DNA from 2 places in the Streptomyces sp. NBC_00569 genome. Region 2 is predicted to be linked to the other one. Evidence: riboswitches for the same ligand, from Rfam matches in the RefSeq annotation. Region 2 holds a riboswitch; the other holds the start of a gene.

Region 1 (15,479 bases), 4.3 Mb from region 2:
CGGGGTGTCCGGCGGCGCAGGCGCGCAGGTCCTCGACCGTCGTGGCGACCGTGTCGCCGAGTGCCACGACGAGGGGCGGCGTCGTGCCGGGCACGGGCGCCTGGCCGGGCCCGTGAAGTACGGCGTCCAGACGGCCGAGGAGTTCGGTGGTGTCGCGCGCCGTCCACGCGTGCCGCAGCGGGAAGTGTTCGCGCGCCGCCGTGAGGACCTCGCCGGCCGCGGCCAGGTCGAAGCCGGTGACGTCGGCGGCGATCAGGTCACGCAGCCGGCGCACCTGGCGGTCGAGGCCCGACAGGTCGCGCGCGGAGAGCACGAAGGGGCGCTCGGCCTTCGTGTACGGGGGTGGCGGCGGGGCGGCCGGCCCCTCCTCGACGACCATGTGGGCGTTGGTGCCGCTGAGACCGAAGCTGCTGATGCCCGCGCGGCGGGGGCCACGGCCGGTGGGCCACGGCTCGGCGCCGGCGGCGATCCGCAGCATCTCCGCAGGCAGGGCGAGCAGTGGGTTCGCCTCGCGGAAGTGCGCGGTGGGGAAGATCTCGCCGGCCCTGAACTGGGCGATGACGCGCATCAGTCCGGCGAACGAGGCCATGGAGCCGAGGTGCCCGAGATTGCCCTTGACCGAGGACACGGGCCGTGCGCCGGTGGCGTCCCGCGCTGCGGCGAACGCTCCGGCGAGGCCCTGGATCTCGATGGGGTCGCCGATCTTCGTGGCGGTGCCGTGCGCCTCGACGTAGCCGATGGTCGCGGGTTCGACGCCCGCGTCCTGCCAGGCGGCGGTGATGACCTCGCTCTGCGCGGCGGGGCTGGGGGCGGTGAGGCCGGTGCTGCGTCCGGCGTCCTGGTTGACGGCGCTGCCGCGGACGACCGCGCAGATGGTGTCGCCGTCGCGCACGGCGTCCTCGTACCGCTTGACCAGGACGAATCCGCCGCCCTCCCCGTAGGTCGTGCCGTCGGCCGCGCTGTCGAAGGGACGGCAGCGGTCCTCCGCCGACAGGACGCCGAGGCCGTCCGTGCCAGTGGTGCGGCGCGGCAGCGGGCCGAGGACGAGTTCGAAGCCGCCGACGAGGGCGAGGTCGCACTCACCGCGCGCCAGCTTCCAGCGGGCCTCGTGCAGCGCGACGAGGAAGGACGAGCAGGACGTGTCGATGACCTCGGCGGGGCCGCGCAGGTCGAGGTGGTAGGCGACCCGGCCCGCCGCGTACGCGTGCAGGCTGCCCGTCATCGCGGGCCCGGCGCCCTGCTGCCCGGCGGGCAGGAGGTTGTACAGGCTCGGATGCGGGGCGCCGTAGCCGGCCACGAGGACCGCCGTGTCGCTGCCCGCCAGCTCGCCGGGCGCGTATCCGGCCTCTCCGATCGCGCGCACGGCGAGTTGGAGCATGCGGCGCTGGCGCGGGTCGGTCAGCTCGGCGTCGGCCTTGGAGATGCCGAAGTAGCGGTGGTCGAAGCCGGTGACGTCGTCGATCCAGCCGCCTTCGCGGTCGCTCGCGGTGCGCACGACGCCGGTGGACTCCGCGCGCTTCTGCGGCAGCCCGCGCAACGTGTCGCGGCCCTCGCGCAGCAGCGCGGTCAGCGTGTCCCAGTCGGCGCACTGGGGGAATTCGAAAGCCGCGCCGACGACGGCGAGCGCCGCTCCCTCTTCGATCGTGCCCATGGGTCCTGCCCCCTGTGAGTGTGGAAGGTCGAGCGGTCCGGACGGATTCAGGCGACGCGCACGTCGGGCTCGGCGCGGTTGGTGATGGCGCGGGCGTCGGGCAGCGCGAGGCACGCCAGGTTGGCCACGGCGACGAGTGCCGCGGTGACGAGGAGCGGCGCGGCGGACCCGGTGAGGGCGGCGACCGGAGCGGCGACGGCGAGCCCGAGCGGTCTGGCCGCGAAGGACAGCAGGGCGTCGTACGAGTCGGCCCTGGCCAGCGCGTGCGGCGGGAAGTGGCGCTGCATGGTGGTCTGCCACAGCGTGTTGAGGACCCCGATGCCGAGCATGGCGATCCCGTAGGCGACCGCGTTCACCCACACGGCCAGCGGCACCGCGAACGTGATCATGGGGAGGGCGAACAGCGCGCCGCACACCGACGTCACGACCAGGGGACGTGTGGCCTTCAGGCGCGGGGCGACGAACGCGCCCGCCAGCATGCCGGCCATACCCGCCTGGTAGACGACGACCCAGGAGATCTCTCCGCCGAGCCGCTCGATGGCGATGAGCGGTCCGAGCGTCATGAGCACCCCGGCCGCGAGGTTGGACACCCCGTGCCCGACGAGGTTGGTCCAGAACCAGGGGCGGCTGCGCACCTCCTGCCAGCCTTCGGCGAGTTCCCTGAAGAACGTCGGGGTGTGCGCCTTCGCCTCCCTGGGCTCGGTCCGCAGGCCGCCCAGGGTGACGGCGCCGACGCCGAAGACGATCGCGGTGAACACGAAGGCCCAGCCCGCGCCGACGGCGACGACCAGGACTCCCGCGATGCCGGGCCCCGCCACGAGGGCGAAGCCGCGGGCCACGCCGAGGTGGGCGTTGGCGCGCAGCCGCGCCTCCTGCGGAACGGTGGCGGCGACCAGCGGGGACATGGTCGGCGTACCGAAGGCGATGGCGGCGCCGGTGACGGCGGAGAGCACCGCGAGGTCCCCGATCCGCACGGCACCGAGCAACAGCTCGGCCCCGATGGCGAGTTGGGCGATGCCGCGCACCAGGTCGGCGGCGAACGCCACCCGCTGGGCGGGGAAGCGGTCGGCGAGCACGCCGCCGACGGGCAGCAGCACGAGCTGGGGCACGAGTTCGGCGGCCAGCACGATCCCCAGGTCGCCTGCGCTGCCCGTCGCCCTGATCACCGCGAGGGTGAGCGCCGTCGGCACGAGCGCCGTGGCCAGGAAGGACAGGGTGCGCCCGACGAGCAGGCGCCGGAAGCCGGGCACGCGGAACACGTCCACGTCATGCTGTGAACGCATCGGCCAGCCGTTCCATCAGAGCGTCGGGGGCCTTCAGGAAGTCGTAGTGCCCGCCGTCGAGTACGGGGAAGGCGACTCCGTCGGCGTACGCGTCCCAGCCCTTGAGCTCGTCGTGGGTGACCTCGGGGTCGTCGGACCAGTGCAGGACGGTGATGCCGAACGGCACCCGTACCGGTCGCTCCGTTCCGTACACCCGGTTGGCGCCGAGGTCCTCGCGCAGCACGGCGAGGCCGAGCTCGATGAGCGCGGGGTGGGCGGTGCCGCCGCGGGAGACCGCGAGGAACTCCAGCTCGGCCTTCAGTTCGTCGTCCGTCATGTCGAGGAAGCGGTCGTGCGGGCAGTCGTGCGGCGCGACCTGCGCCGACACGAACACCGTCTCGGGAAGGGGCAGTTCACGCGCGGCGAGCAGCCGCGCCGTCTCGAACGCCGGCAGCGATCCCGCGCAGTGCCCGAAGAACGCGAAGGGCCGGTCGAGGTAGGGCGTCAGAGCCTCGACGAGGTGCCCGGCGAGCTCCTCGTACGTGCCGTAGTGGGGCTCGCGCATCCGGTTCTCGCGGCCGGGCAGCTGGACCGCGCACACCTCGACGCCGTCGTCGGCGCCGAAGCGGGCGGGCCACGCGTTGAACATCGACGCGCCGACCCCGGAGTAGGGGAAGCAGAAGACGCGCGCCGCGGCGTCCTGCGACGGTTTCCTCAGCAGCCAGGGCGTGGTGGCCCTGACGCCGGCGGACACGGGATTCACAGACATACTCCACCTGTCTCGGTGTGCTTCGGGGGCTTGAGGCGGCCGGTTCGCGCGGGCGTCAGCGCGGCGCGGTCACGACGGGAAGGCTGGTCATCCCGGCGATGAAGACCGACTTCAGGTGCTGCGGCGGCCCGGCGGGTTCGACGGACCGGAACCCGGCGAGGAACTCCTCGAAGAGGATCCGGAAGGTGACGCGGGCGAGTGTGGCGCCCAGGCAGTAGTGCGGGCCGTGCCCGAAGGCGATGTGCCGGTTGTCGGCACGCAGCACGTCGAACCGGTACGGGTCGGTGAACACGCTCTCGTCACGGTTGGCCGAGCCGATCCACACGGCGACGGCCTCGCCCGCGGGCACCCGCCCCCCGCTGAGTTCGGTGTCCTCGACCGCGTACCGCAGGAAACTGCTCGCGGGGGACGTCCAGCGCAGCCCCTCCTCCACCAGGCCGGGGATCAGCGCGGTGTCGTCGGCGACCTTGCGCAGCTGGTCCTCGTGCTCGGAGAGGGCGAGCAGCGTGCCCGAGACGGTGTGCGGTGTCGTGGCGTTGGCCCCCAGCAGGAGGCTGTAGCAGTTGTAGATGACCTCCGCGTCGCTCAGCTTCGCGCCGCCGGCGTCCATGGTCATCAGATGGCCGACGAGGTTCTCGCCCGGTCCTTCGGTGCGGCGCGTGCGCAGCGTCTGCGCGAAGTACTCGAAGAGCTGGTGGTGCGCGATGGCCAGCGTCGCCGCCCCGCTGGTGCCGACGCGGAAGGTCTCGTCCTCCGGCGCCGCCGCCATCGCGGTCCACCGCACGAGGTCGTCCCAGTCGGACTCCGGTACGCCCATCAGCGCGCCGGCCACGGTCATCGGCAGGTCGTAGGCGCGCCTCGCCACGTCCCAGACGCCGCCGTCGCGGGCGGGGGCGAGGAAGTGGGTGACGGCCTGCCGGATCCTGCCCTCCCAGTCGGCGAGCGCGCGGGCGGTGAGCTTCCCGTTGAGGGGGCGGCGCAGTTCGCCGTGGCGCGGCGGGTCGGTGGAGACCAGCATCTGGCCGGCGGAGGTGTCGTCGTGGCCGAGCTGGGTGAGGATGCTGCCGCGTTCGGAGGTGAAGGCACGGTGGTCGCCGAGGACGCGACAGGCGTCCGCGTAACGGGTGACCGAGGTGAACGCGCGTCCGTCGGGCAGCACTCGGCGGTGCAGCGGCGCGTCGGTCCGCATGCGCGCCCACACGGCATGGAGGTCACCGTCCGCGTGGAACCCGGGATCGAAGAGATCGGCCTTCGCGAGGTCCGCGGCCGGGACGGGAACGCATCCGGCGGTGATCCTCACGCGGCGTCCCGCGCCTTCTCGACGGCCGCGGCGAGGCCCGCCGGGGTCGGGTCGAGGTAGAAGGCGACGGGGGATATCTCCACGCCGTACTCGCGCTGGAGGTCCGCCGTGATGCGGACGCCGATCAGGGAGTGGCCGCCGAGTTCGAAGAAGTCGTCGTCGGCGCCGACGCCGTCGATGCCGAGGTGGTCGCTCCACAGACGGGCGACGGCCGTCTGGGTCCCGGACGCCGGTTCCCTGTACGCCGCCGCGAGTTCGGGCCTGCCGGGCGACCGCTCGGCGGTGAGCGCGGGGCGGTCGACCTTCCCGTTCGCCGTCAGGGGCAGCGCGTCGACGATCCGGACCCGGGACGGGATCGTGTACTCCGGCAGCACGTCGGCGAGGCGCCTGCGCAGGTCGAGGGTGGACAGCTCCTCGCCGGGACGGCCCGTGACGAACGCGACGAGGCTCTTGCCGCCGGCCGGCTGCGGCTGGGCCACGACGGCCGCCTCGGCCACACCGGGCAGGGTCGCGAGGGCGGACTCCACCTCGCCGGGTTCGATGCGGAAGCCGCGGATCTTCACCTGCTGGTCGGCGCGCCCGTGGTACTCGAGGACGCCGTCGGGGCGCCTGCGCACCAGGTCGCCGGTGCGGTACATCCGGGCGCCCGGCCGGGTCGCGTACGGGTCGGGCAGGAAGCGCTCGGCGGTCAGCTCCGGACTGCCGAGGTAGCCGTGGGCCAGTCCCTCGCCCGTCGCGAAGAGCTCGCCGGTCTCCCCGTCGGGGACGGGACGCAGATCGGCGTCGAGTACGTGGACGCCGGTTCCGCGGATCGGCCGGCCGATCGGCACGGCTCCCGTCACGGGCCCGGTGATGGTGTGGCAGCAGGTGAAGGTGGTGTTCTCGGTGGGGCCGTAGCCGTTGATGAGTGTGGTGCCGGGCAGTGCGGCGACGGCGCGGTTCACGTGGGGCGGCGACAGGACGTCCCCGCCGGCGAGCAGGACGCGCAGCCCGCGCAGGTCGTCGAGACCGGACTCGACGACCTGCTGGAAGAGGCCGGCGGTCAGCCAGAGCACGGTCGCGCCCGAGTGCTGTACCAGCTTGGTGAGTTCGCTGACGGACAGGTCGCGGTCGGGGGCGAGGTCCAGGCGCGCGCCGTTGAGGAGCGGCGCCCAGATCTCCAGGGTGGACGCGTCGAAGGCCATCGGCGCGTACTGCAGGAACACGTCGTCCTCGGTGGTGGCGAGGAAGTCGGCGCCGAGCACGAGGCGCGACACGGCGCGGTGCGGGACGCAGACGCCCTTCGGCGCGCCGGTCGACCCCGAGGTGTAGGCGAGGTAGGCGGAGTCGGCGGGGGTCACCCCGGGGTCGGCGGGTACCCGCGCGGGCAGGTCCGCTTCGAGCGGCAGGGCCGTGCACCCGGGAGGCAACTCCCCGGACGCGCCGGGCGCGGTGAGGACGAACGGGGCGCCCGCGTCCTCGAGGATCAGCCGGCGCCGCTCCGGCGGATAGCGGCGTTCGAGCGCGAGATAGGCGGCGCCCGCCTTGAGGACGCCGAGCAGTCCCACGACGGCGGCGACGGAGCGCCCGGCGTCCAGGGCGACGACGTCGCCGACGATCACCCCGAGGTCCTGGAGATGCCGGGCGAGACGGTCGGAGCGGTCGTCCAGTTCGCCGTAGGTCAGTTCCCCGTCGTCACCGCGGACCGCGGTCCTGTCGGGCGTCAGGCGGGCCTGCCGGGCGAAGGCCGCCCCGATCGGCAGGGGGTGCGAAGGGTACGGCGCGTCCACGGACCAGCCTCCATGCCCGGGGGGCGCCCGGGCCTCGTCGGATGACGGCGCCTGTGCCGGCGCCGGGGAGTTCGAGGATCTGTCGGCCGACGCTGCTCCGGCCGCCGTCACGCATCATCACCACGAGCCCTACTGGTCCGCTGCTGCCGCGGACCCGTTCGGCCGTCGCCGCCGGTGCCGTCGCCGGTGGCGCAGCGATAGCTGAGTGATAGCGGGGTCGCCTACGATCCACGGGCTGGGTCCGGGCAGAGGTCCGGGCCCGTTCACAAGGGAAAGCGGGAACACGTGCGTAGGACCACCACGTTCACCCTGGCAGCACTCGTCGCAGCGGCCGTCCTGCCCCTCACACTGGGCCTGGGCGCGACCACCGACGACACTCCGTGGCCCGGCCCACAGGCCGGCACCACCGCTGCCGCGCACAGCACCGTCACACCGTTGGACACTCCGTGGCCGGGCCCGGGCTCCAACTCGGCCGAGGGCGCCGCCTAGTACGACGAAGGCCCTAGGGCCTGTCCGGCAGACCGTCGCCCCGGGTCCGGCCCGGGCCGGCGGTGTTCGTCGGACCGGCCGGTCCACCGGTGCGGCAGACGACACCACCGTGGTCGCCGAGGAGCATGCGGTCCTCGATGGCGACCTCCAGCTGAGCGAGTTCCAGGCGCGCCTCGGCCGCGCCGACCCGGTCCATGATCCGCTCGCGGATCGCGATGGCCTCACGCAGCCGGCCCTGGGCGACCCCGGTGCGGCCGAGCCGGGCGTTGACCAGTCCGAGTCGGTGCAGGATGCGCGACTCCCCAGCCATGTCCCGGCGCTCGCGGACCTGGCGCAGGATGCCCGTGAGGATCTCCTCGGCTTCCGTGTAGCGGCCCTGGCGCTGGCGCAGCACGCTGAGTACGTAGCGGACCTGCACCTCCACCCGCTGGCTTCCGGTGGCACGGCAGATCGTCAGGGCCTCGGAGAGATGGGCGCCCGCGGCGTCGGCGTTGTCGCGGTCGATCTCCATGCTCGCCATGTGCACGAGGACGCTCGCGGCGCCGACCGAGTCACCGGCCGAGCGGAACTCCTCGAGTGCGGGCCGGTACTGCGCGAGGGCCGCCTCGTTGTTGCCGCGCCGCTGGTCGAGCAGGGCGAGGTTGCGCCGGGTCATGGCCTGCCCGTGCACGTCGCCGAGTTCGGCGAAGACGTCGCGGGCCACGGCGAGCCGCTGTCCGGCCGCGGTCAGCTGCGAGCGGCTGATGTGCAGGGATCCCAGCGAGCACATGAGGGCGCCGTACCCGCGCCGCGCGCCCGCCTCACGCACGCAGTCGAGGGCCCACAGATGGGTCTGCTCCCAGTCCTCGAAATAGCAGCGGGCCTCGAAGAGCGAGACGAGGCTGACGGCCAGGTCCCAGCAGGCCTCGGCCTCACCCGCGTCGGCCGCGAGCCGGATCGCCGCACACGCGTTGGCGCGCTCGGACTCCAGCCAGCCGAGCGGATCGGCGAGCACACGGTCGAAGTACCCGGCGGGGAACCGCAGGCGCGGCGCCGTACCGTGCAGGACCGTGAAGTGGCCGCCGTAGATGCGGCGGTGGGCCTCCTCCACCGCGGCCAGCCAGCCGCCGACGACGCGGGCGACCGCCGCGCGCTGCTCCTCGGGCCCCTCGCTGCGGTCCAGCTCCTCGCGGGCGAACAGACGTATGAGCCCGTTGAGTTTGTAGCGGGGCGACCCCGTCGGGTCGGTCCCCTCGACGTGCAGGATCTGCGCGTCGACGAGGAGCTCCAGCAGGTCGGCCGCTCGGGGCAGACCCGTGTCGAGCAGGGCGGCGGCCGTCCAGGCCGGGATCGACGTGCCGTCGAGGAGGCTGAGGAGCCGCAGCAGACGGCGCGCGTCGTCGTCGAGCCCGTTGTACATCAGGGCGAGGCTGGTCCTGATCGCCAGGTCGCCGTGCGCCAGTTCGTCCAGGGTGCGGTGCTGGTCGGAGAGGCGTTCCACCATCCAGGCGAGGGACCAGTGCGGGCGGGCGGCGAGGCGCGCGGCGACGATCCGCAGCGCGAGCGGCAGCCGCCCGACCATGTGCCCGAGGGTCTCCGCCGCGGCCGCCTCGTCGCGTACGCGCTGCGGCCCGATGACCCCTTCGAGCATTTCGAGGACCTCGGCGTTCTCGAACACGTCGACGTTGAACGCACGGGCCCCGGCGAGCCCGGTGATCCGCGGGCCTCCCGTGATCAGTACGGCGCAACTGGCGCTGCCGGGCAGCAGCATGCGCAGCTGGCGTTCGCTGCGAACGTTGTCGAGGACGACGAGGACCCGGCGGTCGGCGAGCAGATGCCGGAACATCTCCGCACGCTCGTCCACGTCGTCCGGCAGCGCTGCGCCGGGCACCCCGAGAGCGCGCAGGAACCGGCCGAGTACGGCGGCGGGGGTCAGCGGCTGGGCGCGGGTGCCGCCGACGTCGCAGTACAGCTGGCCGTGCGGGAAACGGGCGGCGACACGGTGGGCGACGTGGACGGCGAGGGTGCTCTTGCCCGCGCCCGGCGGCCCGGTCAGTGTCACGATGCGGGTGGCCTGGTTGCCGTCGTCGCGCAGGGCCTGGTCGATCCCCTCGATCAGGGCGGCCCGGCCCGTGAACCCGGCCGTGTCGGAGGGCAGTTGGAACGGCACCAGCGGCGGGACGGACACCGGTGCCCCGGGGTCGGCGACGCGCTCCGGTGCGGGAGGGGCCGCCGGCTCCGCCTCCCGCGGCGCGGTGACGGGCTCGGGGGCGGGGTGCAGCGCCGCCTCGCCCGACAGGACGGCGAGTTCCAGCCGCTTGAGTTCGTCGCTCGGTTCGAGTCCGAGCTCCTCGATCGCGAGGAGCCGTCCGGCGCGGTACGTCTCCAGTGCCTCCGCCTGTCGGCCGGAGCGGTAGAGGGCCAGCATCAGCTGGCCGCGCACGCGTTCGCGCAGCGGGTGCTCGGCGACGAGCGCGCGCAGCGAGCCGACCAGTCGGCCGGCCCGCCCCGACGCCAACTCGAGGTCCGTGTACGTCTCCAGGGCTACCAGCCGGTTTTCGTCGAGCTCCGACGCCTTCGACAGCAATTTGCTGCTGACAACTCCGCTCAGGGCACGTCCACGCCAGAGGCCGAGCGCTTCGTCGAGCAATTCGGCGGCGCCCGTGTTCCCTTCGGCAATCAGGGAGTTGGCCTCGGAGACTTTCTTAGCGAAAACTTGACTGTCGATCTGCTGATCGCCGACCTGGATCACATATCCGGGATCCCGGGTCACGATCGCGTCGCCTTCACCGATTTCCCCGAGAGCGCTGCGCAGCGAAGAGATGCAGGCCTGTATCTGGGTACGCGCCGTGGATGGCGGAAAATCGCCCCACACGGCGGTGATCAGGCTCTCCGCGCTCACGACACGGTTGGCCTCCAGGAGCAGCATGCCCAGGATCACCTGCTGCCTGCCGCGCGCGATGCGGCATTCCAGCAGATCGCCGCCGATGACTTCGAGCGGACCGAGAATTCGGTAACTCGCTGTTGTTTCTGCTGTCACGACGGCTCCCCCCTAAGGAGTGGACCGGACGCGGGCGTCCCATCCACCCCCGTCGGCCACCGAATCAATGTGACTATACAGCGGTGATCGCGAGTTGCGAGTCTCCACCGGAGCGCTCGAAACCTGGTCAGGGCATTACGTAAGCGCTCTCACCTGGTATCCACGTGAACTGCGGAAGGGCGGTTCATTTACGTTCAACCAAGCGTTCCGTAATGTCACTTGAGGACCGAACAGTTCAGTACGTCCCGTGCGGCGGCGGGTACCCGTAGCCCGCGACGGGGGCGGGCGCGGGCGGGGCCGCGTGGGCCTCGCGGTCGTAGAACGGGCGGGCGGTGGCGCGCATCCACATGGCGACGGGGTCGTGCTCGTCGGACATCGCGACCGTGGAGACGGGCAGCCCGTCGGGCACGGCGACGACCGACTGCTGCATCATCGCGCGCACCGCGTCCACGGACACCGGCGACGTGTCGTACACATCGAGGCCGATCGCCAGATAGGGCGCGCCGAGCGTCGGCTGGACCCAGGCGCGGCGCAGCGAGCGGATCGCGGTGGTGCGGTGCGCGTTCTGCGTCAGCAGGGCGTAGAACTGGGGGATTTCGATGGCGGGGTCGCTCAGCCGCAGGGGCCCGGCGGGCTGGCGGTCGAGGCCGCCCGCGATCCGGCGCAGGTCGAGCCACGGGATGCCGACGCCGCCGCCCGGCGCGTGCGGGTTGAGCCAGAGACCGTAGTGGTCGGGGTAGAGCGTGCGGGCCGCGTCGACCCCGCCGACGACCTCGTACGCGCGGCTCCAGCCGGAGGCGGACAACTCCTGGGCCGAGGTGACGCAGGGGGCGTACGAGGAGCCGTCGACCTCCATGTTCCCGTACTGCGCGTCGGGGGATCCTGCCTGGCCGTGCCAGAGCAGCATCCACACCTGGCCGGCGCCCGGGTCCGCGAGCGCGTTGAGCAGCGCCTCGTAGGCGTCGTAACGCCCCGGCGTCACCTGGCGCAGCATGTGCTCGACCTGACCGGCCGCGGCCGTGCCCGACGCACTCACCCGTAACCGCCCCTTCGTGACGTACCCGACGTTTTCGACCCGCTCCCCGTGGCGGGACCGCCCAGACAGGTCATGAAACCAGCTTAAGCGGCGATCCTGACACCGACTTGACGTACGCGCGGTCGACCGCTTTTCCGTGTTCTCCCGAACGGGGACCGGCGCCCGGCTTTCAGTGACCCTGCGTGTAGAACGGCCGCAGCGTGGCGCGCATCCAGTCACCGACGGGGTCCTGGGTGATGTCGAGCAGGACGAGGTTCACCGGCCAGGGCGCCGGAACCCGGCCCAGGGCGCGGCCCAGGGCGTCCATGGGCAGGTTGCGCGCGGGGCCCTCCCACTGCGACAGCTCGACGCCGACGAAGAGGACGGGGTCGCCGCCCTCGACGCTGGCGAGGCAGCGGCGGGCGGTGAGGACGACACCGGCCGCCTCGAACTCCTCACGCACGGCGGCCAGGAAGTCGACCGGGTCGTTCTGCCAGTCGGGCTCGTAGAGGCTGACCCGGCCGCCCGAGGCGGGCCCGTCCAGCGGCGTACGGCCGGACCTGCACAGCTCGGCGACGGCGGGCGGGGGCAGCGGGACGCCGACGGCGCCGTCCGGGTTCACCGCGATGCCGACCTGCGGGGGCAGCCCGCGCGCGAACTCGACGGCCGGCGCGACCGTGCAGCCCATCCGGTCGCCGACGACCGCGAGGAACTGCTCCTCCGAGCTGAAGACGGGCACATAGGCCTGGCCCTCGATCTCCAGCGTCGGCAGGTCGAGGTTCGGGCTGCCGGGCCCGCCGCCCTGGGGCAGCGGTATCCACACCTGACTGCGCCCGAGGACCTCGACGATCCGGCCGCCCGCCGAGTCGACCCCGAGGGAGGCGGCGAGCACCTCCTCCAGCTCGTTGGCCGGCCACCCGCCGTACGGATGTGCATGAGCCTGCGCCGGAATGTCCATGTGCCTACCACCCGCTCTGGAACCGCTCTGTCTGCGGCCGAACCCTAGCGCGTGCGGATGACACGACACCCTCCGTATCCGCACACTCACAGGAGGTCGCGGGGCGTCAACCGCCCTCGAAGGCGATCCCGTTCAGCACGTCCGTCGCGTCCCGGTCGAGCAGCACCGCGGACGCGCAGCCCCACGGCAGGTCACCGCGCTCGGCCGACTCCACCAGACCCGCGACCGCGCGGCGGTGCCGGGCGAACGCGTAGCGCGAGACCCCACGGCCGCGGTCCCGCTGGCCCGCGAGCGCCGTGTCGGCGTCGACGTCGAGCAGCATCAGATGCAGGTCCGCGCCACGGCGCCCGGCCTCCCTGGCCAGCCAGCGCCGGACCCAGGCCTGCGTCCCGCAGTCGTGCAGGACGACGCTGCCTCCCGAGCGCAGGGCCCGTCGCAGTCCGGCGAAGTGCGCGAGCCGCACGAGCGGGCGGTACACGGCGTACGGGAGGAGCCGGGGCAGCCGGGCGGCCCAGCGGTCACGGGCGTCCTGCGAGTCGATGCGCACGGCTCCCCCGGCGCCGACCACACGGCGCATCAGCGTGGACTTGCCGCTGCCCGGGAGCCCCGAGACCACGATCAGGTCACCCCGCGCGAAGCCGAGGCGCCTCGGCGTGCGGCCGCCTCTGCCGCGCAGATCCCTGACGACCGGACCGCGCCCCGTCACCGACCTCGGGCGGGGCATCGCGCGCTGTCCGACCCCTGCCGCCGCGTACGCACCCGCCGCTGCCTTGTGCACCGTGATCGTCCTCCCCGTTCCGGTCACGCCACCCTTGCCCGTCAAGTGTAAAGAGACGGTAATGCCGTACAAGTGGTTTCCCCGAACGGTCGGCATGCAATGATGTGCGCGCCAAGAGCACGACCAACTGCATACCGGCCGCTTGAATCCGCGCGGGAGAGCTCCCCGGACGCCTACGCGTCCCCGGGGGCGCCGAAGGAGCAAGTTCCTCCCTTGAATCTCTCAGGCCCCGTACCGCGCGGGCGAGGCATATCTGAAAAGCGGGCGGCCCCTGGCCGCTCCACCCAAGGTGCAAGCCGCGACCACCTGTACGTGTGGCGCCGGCGAACCTCTCAGGTTCCGATGACAGATGGGGAGGAAGACCATCGCCCTCGTCTGTCATGCCTGGGATCCTGGAGCACCACTCATGAGCAACGCCCCCCGTAAGACCGCCCTCGACGCCCTGCACCGCTCGCTGGGCGCGACGATGACCGACTTCGCGGGCTGGGACATGCCGCTGCGGTACGGCAGCGAGCGCGACGAGCACATCGCGGTCCGCACCAAGGCGGGCCTGTTCGACCTCTCGCACATGGGCGAGATCACCGTCACCGGGCCGCAGGCCGTCGACCTCCTCGACTACGCCCTCGTCGGCAACATGTCCACGATCGGCCCCGGCCGCGCCCGCTACACCATGATCTGCCAGGAGGACGGCGGGATCGTCGACGACCTGATCGTCTACCGCCTGGGCGAGCAGGAGGCCGGTCTTCCTGAGTACATGGTCGTCGCCAACGCGGGCAACGCGCAGATCGTCCTCGACGCGATCACCGAGCGCGCCGAGGGCTTCGACGCCGAGGTCCGCGACGACCGCGACGCCTACGCGCTGATCGCCGTCCAGGGCCCCGAGTCCCCCGGCATCCTGAAGTCCCTCACGGACGCCGACCTGGACGGTCTCAAGTACTACGCGGGCCTGCCCGGCACCGTCGCCGGCGTCCCGGCCCTCATCGCCCGCACCGGCTACACCGGCGAGGACGGCTTCGAGCTGTTCGTCGCCCCGGAGCACGCCGAGAAGCTGTGGCAGGCACTGACCGACGCGGGCGCGCCGGTCGGGCTCGTCCCCGCCGGCCTCTCCTGCCGCGACACGCTGCGCCTGGAGGCCGGCATGCCGCTGTACGGGCACGAGCTGACGACGGCGCTGACCCCGTTCGACGCCGGTCTCGGCCGCGTCGTGAAGTTCGAGAAGACGGGCAACGAGGGCCGCTTCGTGGGCCGCGAGGCGCTCGAGGCCGCCGCCGAGCGCGCCGAGACCGCCCCGCCGCGCAAGCTCGTCGGCCTGATCGCCGAGGGCCGCCGGGTGCCGCGCGCCGGGATGTCCGTGGTCGCCGACGGCCAGGTGATCGGCGAGGTCACCTCCGGCGCCCCCTCCCCCACCCTCGGCAAGCCGATCGCCATCGCCTACGTCGACGCGACGCACGCCGCCCCCGGCACCGAGGGCGTCGGCGTGGACATCCGCGGCGCCCACGAGCCGTACGAGGTCGTGGCGCTGCCGTTCTACAAGCGCCAGAAGTAGCCCGTCCGGTCCTCACGGGGGCGCGGGAAGTAACCCAGCGCACACCCCCCTCGTTCCGCAGCACCCCTTCGCGTACAGGAGAATTCAGATCATGAGCAACCCCCAGCAGCTGCGCTACAGCAAGGAGCACGAGTGGCTGTCGGGCGCCGAGGACGGCGTCTCGACGGTCGGCATCACCGAGTTCGCGGCCAACGCGCTCGGCGATGTCGTCTACGCCCAGCTCCCCGAGGTCGGTGACACGGTGACCGCGGGCGAGACCTGCGGCGAACTCGAGTCGACGAAGTCCGTCAGCGACCTGTACTCCCCGGTCACCGGCGAGGTCGTCGAGGCCAACCAGGATGTCGTGGACGACCCGGCGCTGGTGAACTCCGCTCCGTTCGAGGGCGGCTGGCTGTTCAAGGTCCGCATCTCGGACGAGCCGAAGGACCTGCTCTCCGCGGACGAGTACGACGCGTTCTCCGGCTCCGGCAACTAGGGACACCACGACCATGTCGCTCATGAACACCCCCCTGCACGAGCTCGACCCGGACGTCGCCGCCGCGGTCGACGCCGAACTGCAGCGCCAGCAGTCCACCCTCGAGATGATCGCGTCGGAGAACTTCGCTCCGGTCGCCGTCATGGAGGCGCAGGGCTCGGTCCTGACCAACAAGTACGCCGAGGGCTACCCCGGCCGGCGCTACTACGGCGGCTGCGAGCACGTCGACGTCACCGAGCAGATCGCCATCGACCGGGTCAAGGACCTCTTCGGCGCCGAGTACGCCAACGTCCAGCCCCACTCCGGCGCCTCCGCCAACCAGGCCGCCCTCTTCGCGCTCGCCAAGCCCGGCGACACGATCCTGGGCCTGGACCTGGCGCACGGCGGCCACCTCACCCACGGCATGCGCCTGAACTTCTCCGGCAAGCAGTTCGACGTCGTGGCCTAC
Region 2 (15,479 bases):
GCCCGTATCGAGCGGGAGACGGCGGCCGCGGACAAGCTCGAGCGCAAGGTGGACACGCTCCGCAACGACGTGAGCGACCGCCAGCGTGAGGCGCTGAAGAAACACGGCGGCGACAAGGGCGAGTTGGTCGGTCTGCTGTCCGGTGCCACGGCGGTGCACGGCCCGGGAGTGAAGCTGGTCGTCGACGACGCCAAGGAGGCCGACCAGGGCGGCGGGGGGCCGCGCGAGAGCGCCGGCTTCTCGGACACCGGGCGGGTGCGCGACCGGGACATGCAGCGGGTCGTCAACGGACTCTGGCAGTCCGGTGCCGAAGCGGTCGCCATCAACGGACAGCGGCTGACGGCCCTGTCCGCGATCCGCGCGGCGGGTGACGCGATACTGGTCGACAACAGACCGCTCGTGCCGCCGTACACGGTGCTCGCGGTGGGGGACGGCCAGCGGCTGAGCACCCGGTTCCAGAACAGCCCTGACGGTCTGTACCTGCACGCCCTGCAGGAGAACTTCGGGATCCGGACCAGCATTTCCGCCCAGGACGACGTCCGCCTGCCCGCAGCGCCGAGCGTGACCGTACGTACAGCACAGCCGAGAACAGAGAAGGGCACATCGTGATCGCCGTACTGGGCCTCGTCGTGGGAGTTGTGGTCGGACTGTTCGTCCGGCCCGAGGTTCCGGCGGTGGTCGAGCCCTATCTTCCGATCGCCGTGGTGGCGGCCCTCGACGCGGTGTTCGGCGGCCTGCGGGCGATGCTCGACGGGATCTTCGACGACAAGGTCTTCGTCGTGTCGTTCCTGTCGAACGTCGTCGTGGCGGCCCTGATCGTGTTCCTGGGCGACAAACTGGGCGTGGGCGCGCAGTTGTCCACCGGCGTCGTCGTGGTGCTCGGAATCCGTATCTTCTCCAACGCGGCCGCCATCCGGCGGCACATCTTCCGGGCGTGAGGCCGATGTCCGAGGACGAGAACAAGAACGAGAACAAGAGCAACGAGCAGCACCGCCTGCGCAAGGAACTGCCGGACGAAGTCGCTCCCGAAGCGGCGGACGGCGCGGACCACGCAGGTGGCGCAGCCGGTGCGGGAACGCCGGCCGGGGAGACGAAGCCCCCGTCGCTGACCGGACGTCAGCGGCTGGCCAAGGGGCTGTGGCCGCCGAGGGTCTCCCGTGCGCAACTCATCGTCGCCGTCCTGCTGTTCGTGCTCGGCCTGGGTCTGGCCATCCAGGTGCGGTCCAACAGCGACAGCAGCGCGCTGCGCGGGGCACGTCAGGAAGATCTCGTACGCATCCTCGATGAACTGGATGACCGTACTCAGCGTCTGGGAGATGAGAAGCAGCGTCTCGAGGGGCAGCGCACGGAGCTGGAGAACAGCTCGGACCAGGCCGAGGAGGCCCGCAAGCAGACGGTCGAGAGGGAACGGCAACTCGGCATTCTGGCGGGCACCGTGGCGGCGCAGGGCCCCGGGATCACGCTGACGATCACCGACAAGAAGGGCGCGGTGCAGGCGGACATGCTGCTCGATGCGATCCAGGAGCTACGCGCGGCGGGCGCCGAGGCGATCCAGGTGAACGACGTCCGGGTCGTGGCCGACACGTATTTGACGGATGCGAGCGGCGGGAAGGTGAGTGTGGACGGTCACAAGATCGGCGAGCCTTTCGTCTTCAAGGTCATCGGCAAGCCGCAGGACCTGGAGCCGGCGCTCAACATTCCTGGTGGGGTGGTTCAGACTCTGGAGAAGGAGCAGGCCACCGTTACCGTGACACAGACGCAGAAGATCGTTGTGGACGCCTTGCGACCGGCGAAGCGGCCTGACTACGCTCAGTCGTCGTCCCAGTGAGGCGGGGGCGCGTGCGGGCGTTCGGGCAAGGGCATGAGGTTGCGGGGGGTCGGCGCACCGTAAGCGGGGTGCGTGGTGGAAACTGTTTGGCGGATACGGACGTTGTGAGGATGTCTGTGTCGCCGATGTACGGCGGTGTGTGCAATCAGGGTTCGTCCTGCCCCACGGGCGGGTCTGTTTCGGTCAAGGGGAATCGCCCGTGAAGTTGTTTGCGAAGTTGTTCGGCAAGAGCGCACGTGAGGACAGCGGCAATGCCAATGCCACTGCCCGCCACCGTGCACCGCGTGCCCAGGATGCGGAGGTGCAGGGGACGGAGCGTCCGCTGTTCCGTGATCAGGTCAGCCCTCAGGGTGGTGACATTTCGGGCGGACAGGGCGCGTCGTCTGTTGACCCTGCCGCGTCCGGCCGCATAGGTTTCGGGGAACCGTCAACCTCAAGTGCGGGTGGAGGGTTTACCCCCGATCCGTATGCGTCCCATGCCCCCGCGGGGCAGTCGCGGCAGGAGGATCCGTCCATGTCGGCACTGGTGTGTACGAGGTGCGGAAACCGCAACGCCGAGGCGAGCCGGTTCTGCTCCAACTGTGGTGCGCCTCTGCGGGCCACGGCCGAGCGTCCGTCCGAGACGACCTCGACTATTTCCATTTCGGGCCTTGAGGCCTACGACGCCGAAGTCACCGGTCAGACGCTGTCGCCGGCGCTCTCCCCGGAGGCCCAGGCCGCCGTCGACGCCCTGCCGCTCGGCTCGGCGCTCCTGGTGGTGCGACGCGGTCCGAATTCGGGCAGCCGCTTCCTCCTCGACGGCGAACTGACCACGGCGGGACGGCACCCGCAGAGCGACATCTTCCTTGACGACGTGACCGTTTCGCGTCGCCACGTGGAGTTCCGTCGCGGTGCTGACGGCGCCTTCACCGTCAGCGACGTGGGCAGCCTCAACGGCACGTACGTCAACCGGGAGCGGATCGACTCGGTCACGCTGTCGAACGGCGACGAGGTGCAGATCGGTAAGTACCGGTTGGTCTTCTACGCGAGCCAGCGGGGCATCTGACCTGTCAGGAAGGTCCATGCTTCAAACACCGAAGGGCGGTGCCGGTCACGGCATCGCCCTCACGGACAGTCGGCTGATGAGCATCGGCACCGTGCTGAACGTGCTGCGCGACGAGTTCCCCGAAGTCACCATCTCCAAGATCAGGTTTCTGGAGTCGGAGGGGCTGATCGAGCCGCAGCGTACCCCTTCGGGGTATCGCAAGTTCAGCCCGGACGACGTCGAGCGACTTGCCCACGTACTGCGCATGCAGCGGGACCATTACCTGCCGCTGAAGGTCATCAAGGAACAGCTCGACGCCCTGGAGCGGGGAGAAGCGATCACGCTGCCCTCTGCGGGACGACCGGGCGACGGCGAGGACGGCAGGGCCCAGGAGGGCGGCGACGGGCCGACAGTGGCCCGTGTGGGCCGTGAGGAGCTGCTCGCCGCCGCCGGCATCGAGTCTCCCGAGCTCGACGAGTGGGAGTCGTACGGCCTCATCGCGCCGCTGCCCGACGGCGGATACGACGCGGAGGCGGTCACGGTCGCCGGGCTGGTCATGGAACTGGGCCGCTTCGGGATCGAGCCGCGGCATCTGCGGGCGATGAAGGCCGCGGCCGACCGGGAGGCCGGTCTGGTCGACCAGGTCGTCGCTCCGCTGCGACGGCACCGCAATCCCCAGACCCGGGCCCATGCGCAGGCCCGCGCGAAGGAGCTGGCGGGGCTGACGGTGAAGCTTCACGGTGCGCTTGTGCAGACCGCGCTCGGCGTGCGTCTGCCCTGATCCGAGGGGTGCTCGCGCGGTGTGCGTCCGGCGATCGACGGGTGCCCGACTACCCAAACCTGCCGGGCACGTCCTAGGGTTGCTGTGTGAACGAGCTCGACGTCGTAGGTGTCCGGGTCGAAATGCCCTCCAACCAACCGATCGTGCTCCTGCGTGAAGTGGGAGGCGACCGCTACCTCCCCATCTGGATCGGACCGGGGGAGGCGACGGCCATCGCCTTCGCACAGCAGGGCATGGCCCCCGCACGCCCGCTGACGCACGACCTTTTCAAGGACGTGCTGGAAGCGGTCGGGCAGGAGCTCACGGAAGTACGCATCACGGACCTGCGCGAAGGCGTCTTCTACGCGGAACTGGTGTTCTCGAGCGGAGTCGAGGTCAGTGCCCGCCCGTCGGACGCCATAGCGCTCGCGCTGCGCACCGGTACGCCGATCTACGGCAGTGACGGTGTGCTCGACGATGCCGGGATCGCGATCCCGGATGAGCAGGAGGACGAGGTGGAGAAGTTCCGCGAGTTCCTCGACCAGATCTCGCCCGAGGACTTCGGGACCAACAGTCAGTGAGGCGAGCGGCCGTCGTGAGGCGGCCGCTGCCGCGCCGGAGGCCCGGCCGGACCATTCGGCTAGCCTTTCCCCGCGGTGAGGCACGGGAAACCACTCGTAGGGTGATTATCACTCGGCGTGCCGAGTGTGGCGATCGTTGACGCACCCCTGGTGACTGCCTACCGTCGAGAAGGCAGGTCAAAGAGGAGGTCGGCGTGAGAAGCAGCGGCGGCGGTACGGCTGGGGGCGGCGGACACAGTCCGGCGGAGAGCGGCCCGTACTCGCTTCACGGCCACGCGGCCGGTCACATTCCGCATCGGCCGACGGTGTTGCCGGTGGTCGCTCAGCGGGATGACGAGGCGACGCCCGAGCAGGTCGGATACCGGGGCCCCACCGCGTGCGCGGCGGCCGGTATCACCTATCGGCAACTGGACTACTGGGCGAGGACCGGACTGGTCGAGCCGAGTGTGCGCCCGGCCCACGGGTCAGGGACCCAGCGGCTCTACAGCTTCCGGGACGTCGTCGTCCTGAAGATCGTGAAGCGGTTCCTGGACACCGGTGTCTCCCTGCAGAACATCCGCACCACGGTGCAGCATCTGCGGGAGCGCGGCTTCAGTGATCTGGAGCGGCTGACCCTCATGAGCGACGGCGCGACCGTCTACGAGTGCAGCTCGCCTGCGGAGGTCCATGATCTGCTCCAGGGCGGTCAGGGCATCTTCGGTATCGCTGTCGGTGTGGTGTGGCGGGATGTCGAGAGCGCCCTGTCGCAGCTGCACGGGGAGCGCATCGACACCGGCGAGACGCTCCTCGGGAACAACCCGGCGGACGAGCTGGCGAGACGGCGCCACCGCGCGGTGTGAGCGGGGCCGATGCGTCAGCCGGGGCATTGTCAGTGCCGTAGGGCAGCATCGGACATGTGAGAACCGCGCCCACCATCCTGCATCTCGACATGGATGCCTTCTACGCCTCGGCGGAGCAGGCGTCGAAGCCGAGTCTGCGCGGGAAAGCCGTGGTCGTGGGCGGGATCGGGCCTCGTGGGGTGGTGGCCACCGCTTCGTACGAGGCCCGGGTGTTCGGGGTGCACTCGGCGATGCCGATAGGACAGGCGCGCAGGCTCGCGCCCAATGCCGCGTATCTCGTGCCGCGCTTCCGGCTGTACCGGGAGGTCAGCGAGCAGGTGATGGGCCTGCTGCGGGCGCTGTCGCCGCTGGTGGAGCCGCTGAGCCTCGATGAGGCGTTCGTCGATCTGGAGGCCGGTGAGACGGCCTGGGACGCCGCGTCGGCGCGGCTCGTCGGTGAGCGGCTGCGGGACGAGATCAAGGCCGTGACCGGTCTGACCGGGTCGGTGGGGCTCGCGGCGTCGAAGATGCTGGCGAAGATCGCCTCCGAGGAGGCGAAGCCGGACGGTCTGGTGCTGATAGAGCCGGGCACCGAGCGCGCCATGCTCGGGCCCATGTCGGTGCGCACGCTGCCCGGCGTGGGGCCGGCGACCGGGGATCATCTGAGACGTGCCGGGATCACCACGGTCGAGGAGATCGCCGAGGCAGGCGAGGACGAGCTCGTGCGGCTGCTGGGGAAGTCGCACGGGGCGTCGCTGTACGCCATGGCCCTCGCGCACGACGACCGGCCCGTGGTGGCCGAGCGCGACGCCAAATCGGTGTCGGTCGAGGACACGTACGACGTGGACATCCACGACCGGGTGCGGGTGCGGACCGAGGTGCAGCGGCTTGCGGAGCGGTGCGTGCAGCGGTTGCGGGGGGCGGAGCGGTCCGGGCGGACCGTGGTCCTCAAGGTCCGGCGCTACGACTTCTCCACGCTGACGAGGTCGGAGACGCTGCGCGGGCCCACCGACGACCCCGCCGTGGTGCGGGAGGCGGCAGCCCGGCTCCTGGAGTCCGTGGACACGACGGGTGGGGTGCGGCTGCTCGGTGTGGGGGTGACAGGCCTGGCCGACTACACGCAGGAGGACCTGTTCGCGCAGGCGCGGGCACAGGCCGAGGCCGATGCGCACGTGGCCGAGGGGGAGCGTGAGGGCGAGGCGGAGGGGGCGGGTGGCGCGGGGGACGAGGTCCAGGTGGCTGCCGGAGAGGTCGTCGAGGCCGCGGACCGGCGCTGGGTGGCCGGGCACGATGTGCGGCACGAGGAGTTCGGGCACGGGTGGGTGCAGGGCAGCGGGCTCGGGCGGGTGACCGTGCGCTTCGAGACGCCGTACTCGGTGCCGGGGCGGGTGCGTACGTTCCGGACCGATGACCCCGCGCTGGTACCTGCGGAGCCGCTGCCGCTGGTGGAGGGCGGGGCCGGGCGCTTTGCGGCGCGGGAGCCGGAAGCCGGGTCAGGTGTCGTCTGACGGGCGGGCGATCTTGCCGAAGTCCCGGTCCTCAGGGGGCTTGGGGTCGTCCGGGGCCGAGAGGTCGAGACCGTAGTGGTGGTAGAGCTGGAGTTCCTGTTCGGGGGAGAGGTGACGGCCGACGCCGAAGTCGGGGGCGTCCTTGATCAGGGAGCGTTCGAAGGGGATGCGCAGCGTGCCCTCCACCAGCTCGCTCGGCTCCAGGGGGACGAAGGCGTCACGGCTGAACAGGCCTGTGCGTATCGCCGCCCACTCGGGGACACCGGTCGCGTCGTCGAGATAGACCTCGTCGACGGTTCCGATCTTGGCTCCGTTGCGGTCGAACGCCTTGCGGCCGATCAGGTTGCGCGGATCGACATCGGTCTGCACGGGGCCCTCCAGCTGCTCGCAACTCATCCGTAAGCACTACCAAAGTGCACATTGGGGAAGGCGGCCACTCGAGGCCGGGGGTGTTGTCGCCGCTGGTAGGCTTGCGATGGCTGCTGACCCCGTGCGGGAGAGTCCTTCGGATGACACCGGAGGCGCCGAAGGAGCAACTCCTCCCCGGAATCTCTCAGGCCCCTGTACCGCACGGACGAGGTCACTCTGGAAAGCAGGGCGGGCGTTCAGGCCTCCGCTCTCACCGACGGTGAAAGTCGTCATGCCCTCCGTGATGTGGGGTGTGCCGGTGAAACTCTCAGGTTGAGATGACAGAGGGGGAGGCCGTCCGGGCACCCGCGCCGTGGTGCCCCTCGCAGGTCGCAATGACCAGGAGGCCTCGCCAATGACCGCCAACCGTATTCCGCTCTCCCAGCTGGAGCAGGGAATCCCCTTCGAGCAGCGCCATATCGGTCCGGATGAAGCAGCGCAGGCCAAGATGCTCGCGCAGGTCGGGTACGGCTCGCTCGACGAGCTGACGGCGGCCGCAGTCCCGGACGTGATCAAGAGCGCCGAGGCGCTCGATCTTCCCGGGGCTCGTACCGAGGCCGAGGTGCTCGCAGAGCTCCGCTCCCTCGCCGACCGCAACCAGGTCCTCGACTCGATGGTCGGACTGGGCTACTACGGCACGTTCACGCCGCCCGTCATACTGCGCAACGTCATGGAGAATCCGGCCTGGTACACGGCGTACACGCCCTACCAGCCGGAGATCTCGCAGGGCCGGCTCGAGGCGCTGCTCAACTTCCAGACGATGGTCGCCGAGCTGACCGGCCTGCCCACCTCGGGCGCCTCGCTGCTCGACGAGGGCACGGCCGCCGCCGAGGCGATGGCGCTGTCCCGGCGCATGGGCAAGGTCAAGAACGGCGCCTTCGTGGTCGACGCGGACGCGCTGCCGCAGACCATCGCCGTGATCCGGACGCGTGCCGAACCGACCGGGGTCGAGGTCGTCGTCGCGGACCTGTCCGACGGCATCCCGGCCGAGGTCGCCGAGCGCGGCGTCGTCGGCGTTCTGATCCAGTACCCGGGCGCCTCCGGTGCCGTCCGCGACATCAAGCCCGTCATCGAGCAGGCCCACGAGCTGGGCGCCGTCGTCACGGTCGCCGCCGATCTGCTCGCCCTCACGCTGCTGACCTCGCCCGGTGAGCTCGGCGCCGACATCGCCGTCGGTACGACGCAGCGCTTCGGTGTCCCCATGGGCTTCGGCGGTCCCCACGCCGGCTACATGGCCGTCCGCGAGAAGTTCGCGCGCAGCCTGCCCGGCCGCCTCGTGGGCGTCTCCGTCGACGCCGACGGCAACAAGGCGTACCGCCTGGCGCTGCAGACCCGTGAGCAGCACATCCGGCGCGAGAAGGCCACCAGCAACATCTGTACCGCTCAGGTGCTGCTCGCCGTCATGGCCGGCATGTACGCCGTCTACCACGGGCCCGACGGCCTCAAGGGCATCGCGCGGCGCACGCACCGGTTCGCGACGCTGCTCGCCGAGGGCCTCAAGGCCGGCGGTGTGGAGGTCGTGCACGGCGCGTACTTCGACACCCTGACCGTGAAGGTCGCGGGCCGGGCCGCCGATGTCGTGAGCGCCGCGCGCGAAGGCGGCGTCAACCTCCACCTCGTCGACGCCGACCATGTGTCGATCTCGTGCGACGAGACCACGACGCGTACCCAGCTGGGCGCCGTGTGGACCGCGTTCGGTGTCGAGGCCGATGTCGACGCGCTCGACGCGGCGGCCGTGGACACGCTGCCCGAGGGCTTCCTGCGTGGCGACGACTACCTGGCGCACCCCGTGTTCCACGCGCACCGCTCCGAGACCTCGATGCTGCGCTACCTGCGCAAGCTGGCCGACCGTGACTACGCGCTCGACCGCGGCATGATCCCGCTGGGCTCCTGCACGATGAAGCTCAACGCGACGACGGAGATGGAGCCGGTCACCTGGCCCGAGTTCGGTCAGCTGCACCCCTTCGCGCCCGCCGACCAGGCGCAGGGCTACCTCACGCTCATCCGTGAGCTGGAGGAGCGTCTCGCGGAGGTCACCGGCTACGACAACGTGTCGCTCCAGCCGAACGCCGGTTCCCAGGGCGAGCTGGCCGGTCTGCTCGCGGTCCGCGGCTACCACCGCGCCAACGGCGACGACCAGCGCACCGTCTGCCTCATCCCGTCCTCCGCGCACGGCACGAACGCCGCGAGCGCCGTGATGGCCGGTATGAAGGTCGTCGTGGTGAAGACGGCCGACGACGGCGAGATCGACGTCGCGGACCTCCGCGCCAAGATCGAGCAGTACGCCGACGAGCTCTCCGTCCTGATGATCACCTACCCGTCCACGCACGGTGTCTTCGAGGAGCACGTCGCCGACATCTGCGCGCAGGTGCACGACGCCGGCGGTCAGGTCTACGTCGACGGCGCCAACCTGAACGCCCTGGTGGGTCTCGCCAAGCCGGGCCACTTCGGCGGCGACGTCTCGCACCTCAACCTGCACAAGACGTTCTGCATCCCGCACGGCGGCGGCGGCCCCGGCGTCGGCCCGGTCGGCGTCCGCGCGCACCTCGCGCCGTACCTGCCCAACCACCCGCTGCAGCCCGCCGCCGGACCCGAGACCGGCGTCGGCCCGATCTCCGCGGCTCCGTGGGGCTCCGCGGGCATCCTGCCGATCTCGTGGGCGTACGTGCGTCTCATGGGCGGTGAGGGCCTCAAGCGGGCCACGCAGGTCGCGGTGCTCAGCGCCAACTACATCGCCAAGCGGCTCGAGCCGCACTTCCCGGTGCTGTACACGGGTCCCGCCGGCCTCGTCGCGCACGAGTGCATCATCGATCTGCGCCCGATCTCGAAGGCGACCGGCGTCAGCGTCGACGACATCGCCAAGCGGCTCATCGACTACGGGTTCCACGCGCCGACCATGTCGTTCCCGGTTGCCGGGACGCTGATGATCGAGCCGACCGAGAGCGAGGACCTGACCGAGCTCGACCGGTTCTGCGAGGCGATGATCGCCATTCGCGGGGAGATCGACAAGGTCGGTTCGGGCCGGTGGCCCGCCGAGGACAACCCGCTGCGCAACGCGCCGCACACCGCGGCCGCGCTCGGCGGCGAGTGGGAGCACGCGTACAGCCGCGAGGAGGCCGTCTTCCCCGCCGGTGTCGTGGCCGCCGACAAGTACTGGCCGCCGGTCCGCCGCATCGACCAGGCGTACGGCGACCGTAATCTCGTCTGCTCGTGCCCGCCCATGGACGCGTACGAGGACTGATACACACGCTGACATGCGTCAGGGCCGGTTCCGGGGTCTCCCGGGGCCGGCCCTTTCGTACGGGGGACGCCGTCGGCGTCCGGCTGCGCTCAGGCCGCGGTGACGACGTGCACCGGGCGGTGCGGCGCGATGATCTGGCCGTTGGGCAGCAGCTCACCGGTGTCCTCGAAGAGCAGGACGCCGTTGCAGAGCAGACTCCAGCCCTGTTCGGGGTGGTGGGCCACAGGGAGCGCGGCCTCCCGGTCGGCGGAGTCTGCGGACGGGCACGGTGGCTGGTGCTGGCACATGGATGGGATCTTTCCCTGTGAAGTGATGTCGGTGATGGGTGTGATGTCGCTGTCTGTCCTGCGGCTCGAAGCGTTGTTCATGGCCGCCCCCCGTTTGTCGGTCGGTCCGGAACCCAGTGTTGCCCCACGGGCGTCAATCCGCAGGTATTTCGTCGCAGCGGTCCTCACTGGATGATGACGCGTCACCCGTGCGGACGGTTCACCCCAACTGCACTGTCCCTTCGGGTGGTTCGGGGTGGCCTGACCGGGCTAGTCCGGACGGGCCCGCGAGGGCATGACTGCGCCCCGCGACCGGTCGGCATCGGCAGCGGGGCGCGTCGGACGGTCCGGTCGCGTCAGGCGGGTGAGCCCAGAAGTGGCGCGGGGGTCAGTCGATGAGTGAGGACGGGCAGCAGTTCGGCGACCCGGTGGGGGCGGTGGGCGGCGATGCCGGGCGGCGCGGGCGCGAGCGGGACCAGGAGATCACTGGCCGCGGGATGTCCCGTGGAGGCGTCGGCGTTGCAGTCCCCGTGCAGCCAGAGGGTGAGCATGTACAGCTCCGGGACCGAGAGCAGGCGCGGTTGGTAGGCCGCGGGCATGGACTCGGCCTGGCGCAGCGCGCGTTCGGTGGCCGCGAGGTACGGGCCCTCGAAGAAGTGCGAGAACGCCCAGCCGTCGGCGGTCAGCATCGTGTCCGCGGCGGCGACCGCGCGCTCCCCGCAGCGGATCAGGAACCGCCAGCCGGCGAGTCGGGTCGGCGAGGGGCCCGCGCTGCCCGTGACCCGGTCCAGTACATGGACGGGCAAAGGGAGTTCGGGGCTCACCGGTCCTTGGGCGGAGCGCAGGGAAGGGGTGCGGGCCTCGCGGACTGCGGTGGGGGAACCGAGGGCCGTGAGGACGGTGCGCAGGGCGGGCGCGGGAGCCGGAGGGACATGCAGCGGCATGGTGGGTCGCCTCTCATTCGGCAGGCACGGTGGATCGAGGGCGTGGCGGGACGAGCGGACGGCGCTGTCTGCTGACCGGGCCAGAGGGGGCGGGGCAGGTACCGCGAGCGCCAACTCTCTGCCTCGTTCGCGAAGTTTATACGACACGTGTTCACGCAGTGTTTCGTCTAGCCGTCGCGAAAATACTCGGCAAGGCGTTATTCGGTCGCCGGGATGAGGGAAATCTCCCGATTTCCAGCGGGGCCGGGTCCGTGACCTCGTAATCTTCACGGCGAGCGGACGGCCGATTCTCGTCGGCGTTTATCACCAGGCTAGGTGGAATCGACTCTTCGACATGCTGCATGCCGCGTGAATGTGCCCCGTGACAACTGCTGCGAGCCTACTCGCCCGTGGCCGGAAGCGGGGCGTTATCGATCAACTTGCCTGGGCATCATCCACCGTGACACAGCGGCCGGGAGGGCCGGCCGCCCACGCGAGGAGGGACGCTTCCATGGGGGAGAAGGTCGTGGCGGGCGCGTTCGACCTGTCCGATCGGCGGCACTACCGCAGGAAGTTGCAGCAGTGTCTGGCGGGGCTGGGGCGACTCCTGGAGGAGGAGAGGTTCGACCGTCCGAGGAATCTGATGGGCCTGGAGATCGAGTTGAATCTCGCAGGACCCGACGGCATGCCGAAAATGATGAATGCGCAAGTTCTCGAGCGCATCGCGAGCCGTGATTTCCAGACCGAACTCGGAATGTTCAATCTGGAAGTGAACATTGCCCCCCATCGATTGGAAGGCCGCGTTCTCGACCGGCTCGCCGAGGAGCTCAGGACCGGCCTCGCCTATGCCCACCGGAAAGCGAACGAGGTGGACGCCGGGATCGTGATGATCGGCATTCTCCCGACGCTCGGGCCCGATGATCTCGTCTCCGCGAACCTGTCGGACGTGGACCGCTACAGCCTCCTCAACGACCAGATGGTGGCCGCGCGCGGCGAGGACTTCGTGGTCGACATCGACGGGGTGGAGCACCTGCGCTGCAGCTCGGGGTCCATCGTGACCGAAGCGGCCTGCACCTCCGTGCAGTTGCACCTCCAGGTCACGCCCGCCCGCTTCGCCGACGTGTGGAACGCGGCGCAGGCCGTCGCGGCCGTGCAGGTCGCGGTCGGCGCCAACTCGCCCTTCCTGTTCGGGCATGAGCTGTGGCGGGAGTCGCGGCCGCCCCTGTTCCAGCAGTCGACGGACACCCGCCCGCCCGAGCTCCAGGCCCAGGGGGTACGGCCGCGTACCTGGTTCGGCGAGCGCTGGATCAGCAGCGCGTACGACCTGTTCGAGGAGAACCTGCGCTACTTCCCCCCGCTGCTGCCCCTGTGCGACGACGAGGAGCCGCTGCGCGTCATCGACGACGACGGGGTGCCGGCGCTCGGCGAGCTCGTCCTGCACAACGGCACCGTCTACCGCTGGAACCGGCCCGTGTACGGGATAGCCGACGGCATGCCGCACCTGCGCGTGGAGAACCGCGTCCTGCCCGCGGGGCCCACGGTCACCGACGTCATCGCGAACGTCGCCTTCTACTACGGCGTCGTGCGCGCCCTCGCCGAGGACGCCCGCCCCGTCTGGACCCGCCTGCCCTTCGACGCGGCGGCCCGCAACTTCGACGAGGCGTGCCGGTACGGGATCGAGGCGCGCCTCGACTGGCCGCGCCGGGGCCGCTTCGGCGGGGTCGAGAAGGTTCCCGCCGTCACGCTCGTACGGGACGAGCTGCTGCCGCTGGCCGCCGCCGGGCTCGACGCCTGGGGGGTCGAGGCGGCCGACCGTGACTTCTACCTCGGGGTGGTCGAGGAACGCTGCCGGCGGCGGGTCAACGGGGCCTCGTGGCAGGCGGCCACGTTCCACCGCGCGCTGGAGAGCGGCCTGGAGCGCGACGCGGCGCTGGCGGCGACCACCCGGCGCTACTGCGAGCTGATGCACGCGGGCGACCCGGTGCACACCTGGCCGGTGGGGCTCCCGGCGCCGGCGGTGCAACTGGGCTGACCGGCGCGGCGGTTCGGCCGGGTCAGCCCTTGGCGCCCGCCTCCACGATCGCCTTGAGGATCACCGCGTGGATCTCGGCCGGGTCGCTGACCTGGTGCCCGGAGCCGCCGGTGGCCCCGGCGATCTGCTCGACCTCGTCCTTGTCGGCGTCCGGGCCGACCGCGATGGCGATGAGCGGCACCGGGTGCTGCGGGTCGGCGAGGCTCTGGAGCCGTGAGACGAGGCTGCTGCGAGAGAGGGACCCGGGGTCCTGGTTCGCACCGTCGGTCACGACCACGAGGGCGTTGAACTTGCCGTTCCGGTAGGAGGACGTGGCGTCCTCGTAGGCGGCGAGCGTGGTGTCGTAAAGACCCGTGGCGCCGCCCGGCACGGGCTGCAGGCCGCTGAAGGCCTCGGACAGTCTGTCGCGCTGGGTGCCGCCGGCCTTGCGGTCGCCGAGACGCTCGGTAGGTACGAGTCTGCGGTAGTCGCGGTTCCCGTCGAGAAGCGTGGCGAACTCCCACAGGCCGATCTCGTCCTCGGGCGTGAACGTGGCGAGCGCCTGGAGCATCGAGGCCTTCGTGACCTCCATGCGGGACTGGTTGCGGCCCGGCACATAGTTCGCCATGGAGGCGGAGGCGTCCACGACGACGGTGATCCGGGCGCTCTGCACCGTGATCGTCCACATGCCGAGGGTCTCCTGGAGCTCCTTGTCCGTCGGGGGCTCGGAGTCCGACGCCGCGTACGGCTGCGGGCTGCGGCCTCCCGCCCCGGCGACCAACGCGTCCGAGGGCTCCTCGTCGTCCGTCCTGAACCCGTGCCTGTCCAGGATCCTGACGCCGGCGTCCTCGCCGAGCAGGGTCATGAAGCGGATCGCGGCCCGTCGCTCGTCCGTCGACTTGACGCCCTCGTCGACCAGCGCGAGCGGGTAGTCCAGCTGCGGCGAGCCGTCCTTCGGGTAGAAGAGTTCGAGCCCGTCCTTGTCGCCGGCGCTCGCGTTGTACCGGAACGAGGACTGCTCGGAGAGGATCAGCGCCTGATTGCGGCGCGGATTGCCCTGCTCGGTGCCGGAGGAGTCGCGCGCCAGGGTGTCGGTCAGCCGGCCGTCGCTGTCGGTGGTGCGCTGTGAGAGCGCCTTGGCCATGGCGGCGGCCTCGGTGTCGCCCTCGGACTCGGACTTCTCGGTCGAGGCGCCCAGCTGGGTCAGGGCGAGGAGACCGGTCGCGCTGCGCGCGGGGTCCGCGGTCCCGAGCCGCAGCTTGTCGCCCTCCATGGCCGCGCCGGTCAACTGCGCCCAGGTGTACTTCTTCGCTGGCCAGCCCATGCTCTTCGCGGCCGACGGCACCATGCTGATGCCGATGGGGGAGGAGGCCACGTTGCCCACCGCCGTGACCGGAGTGGCGTTCCCGCCGAGGCCGGCGCGCCGGATCCACAGACTCGAATCCGGCACCCACGCCTCGTAGTCCCCGGTGCCCTTTTGGCCCTTGCGCAGGGCATCGGCGGTCTTGTACGACTCGCCCGCCCGCACGCGGGTGTCGAGGCACTGTCCATCGGAGGTCAGGTGGTTCTTGCGGGCGAGGTCCGCGGCGTCGCGCAGGGCGGGGGCGATGTCGGGCGAGGCGGCGATGTCGAGATGGACCGTCTTGCCGTCGCAGGTCCCGCCCAGGGAGAGCAGACCGCTCCGGGCGGCCAGAGCCGTGCCCCCGGCGACCACGAGGACGAGGGCCGTGGCGATGGCGACGGTCCGGCCGCGCGTGCGGCGGCGGGGGGCGACCGCGTCCGTCCCATACTCGTCGGGCAAGCTGTGACGTCCCATGCGGTGGTGCCCTTCCCTGGGTCAGGGCCCGACGGAAGGGGAGAGGTACACCAAAGAACGGCCTTCGTCCCCCCGGCCTGTCGCGCGCGATCTTCGTACCTGTATTCGAGACCCTAGCGGGGCTAGGTGGGGGATGAGGCGGGATTACTCAACTGGAGGCAGGTGTGCAGGCGGAGGCGGGTGCGGTGGCTGATTCCTTTCCGAACGAGCGGCTCTCGCGAGAGATTCTTCGGAACGAGACACTGCTCGTCCTGGCGCTCTCGCTCGGTGCGAGCGGAGTGTCCGCGCTGATCAG

What was found. Region 2 has a riboswitch for glycine ahead of gcvP (aminomethyl-transferring glycine dehydrogenase). Riboswitches for the same ligand answer to the same signal wherever they lie in the genome.
Region 1: another riboswitch for glycine. It lies ahead of gcvT (glycine cleavage system aminomethyltransferase GcvT); the one in region 2 lies ahead of gcvP (aminomethyl-transferring glycine dehydrogenase).

What each region holds. Positions count from the first base shown of each region.
Region 1 is NZ_CP107783.1:3,735,517-3,750,995, forward strand. Features, by position in the region: gene OHO83_RS16635 (condensation domain-containing protein) at 1-1,651, opposite strand, end outside; gene OHO83_RS16640 (MFS transporter) at 1,699-2,934, opposite strand; gene OHO83_RS16645 (thioesterase II family protein) at 2,918-3,682, opposite strand; gene OHO83_RS16650 (cytochrome P450) at 3,738-4,982, opposite strand; gene OHO83_RS16655 (non-ribosomal peptide synthetase) at 4,979-6,751, opposite strand; gene OHO83_RS16660 (hypothetical protein) at 7,037-7,240, shown strand; gene OHO83_RS16665 (AfsR/SARP family transcriptional regulator) at 7,254-10,259, opposite strand; gene OHO83_RS16670 (enhanced serine sensitivity protein SseB C-terminal domain-containing protein) at 10,495-11,295, opposite strand; gene OHO83_RS16675 (enhanced serine sensitivity protein SseB) at 11,465-12,232, opposite strand; gene OHO83_RS16680 (AAA family ATPase) at 12,339-12,956, opposite strand; glycine riboswitch at 13,154-13,257, shown strand; glycine riboswitch at 13,258-13,369, shown strand; gene gcvT (glycine cleavage system aminomethyltransferase GcvT) at 13,417-14,556, shown strand; gene gcvH (glycine cleavage system protein GcvH) at 14,648-15,031, shown strand; gene glyA (serine hydroxymethyltransferase) at 15,045-15,479, shown strand, end outside.
Region 2 is NZ_CP107783.1:8,064,526-8,080,004, forward strand. Features, by position in the region: gene OHO83_RS36280 (DUF881 domain-containing protein) at 1-609, shown strand, start outside; gene OHO83_RS36285 (small basic family protein) at 606-938, shown strand; gene OHO83_RS36290 (DUF881 domain-containing protein) at 944-1,828, shown strand; gene OHO83_RS36295 (FHA domain-containing protein) at 1,911-2,873, shown strand; gene ftsR (transcriptional regulator FtsR) at 2,890-3,633, shown strand; gene OHO83_RS36305 (bifunctional nuclease family protein) at 3,720-4,193, shown strand; gene OHO83_RS36310 (MerR family transcriptional regulator) at 4,388-5,032, shown strand; gene OHO83_RS36315 (DNA polymerase IV) at 5,089-6,519, shown strand; gene OHO83_RS36320 (PRC-barrel domain-containing protein) at 6,505-6,888, opposite strand; glycine riboswitch at 7,003-7,098, shown strand; gene gcvP (aminomethyl-transferring glycine dehydrogenase) at 7,283-10,168, shown strand; gene OHO83_RS36330 (DUF5999 family protein) at 10,258-10,455, opposite strand; gene OHO83_RS36335 (hypothetical protein) at 10,791-11,378, opposite strand; gene OHO83_RS36340 (glutamate-cysteine ligase family protein) at 11,869-13,389, shown strand; gene OHO83_RS36345 (substrate-binding and VWA domain-containing protein) at 13,412-15,184, opposite strand; gene OHO83_RS36350 (CPBP family intramembrane glutamic endopeptidase) at 15,349-15,479, shown strand, end outside.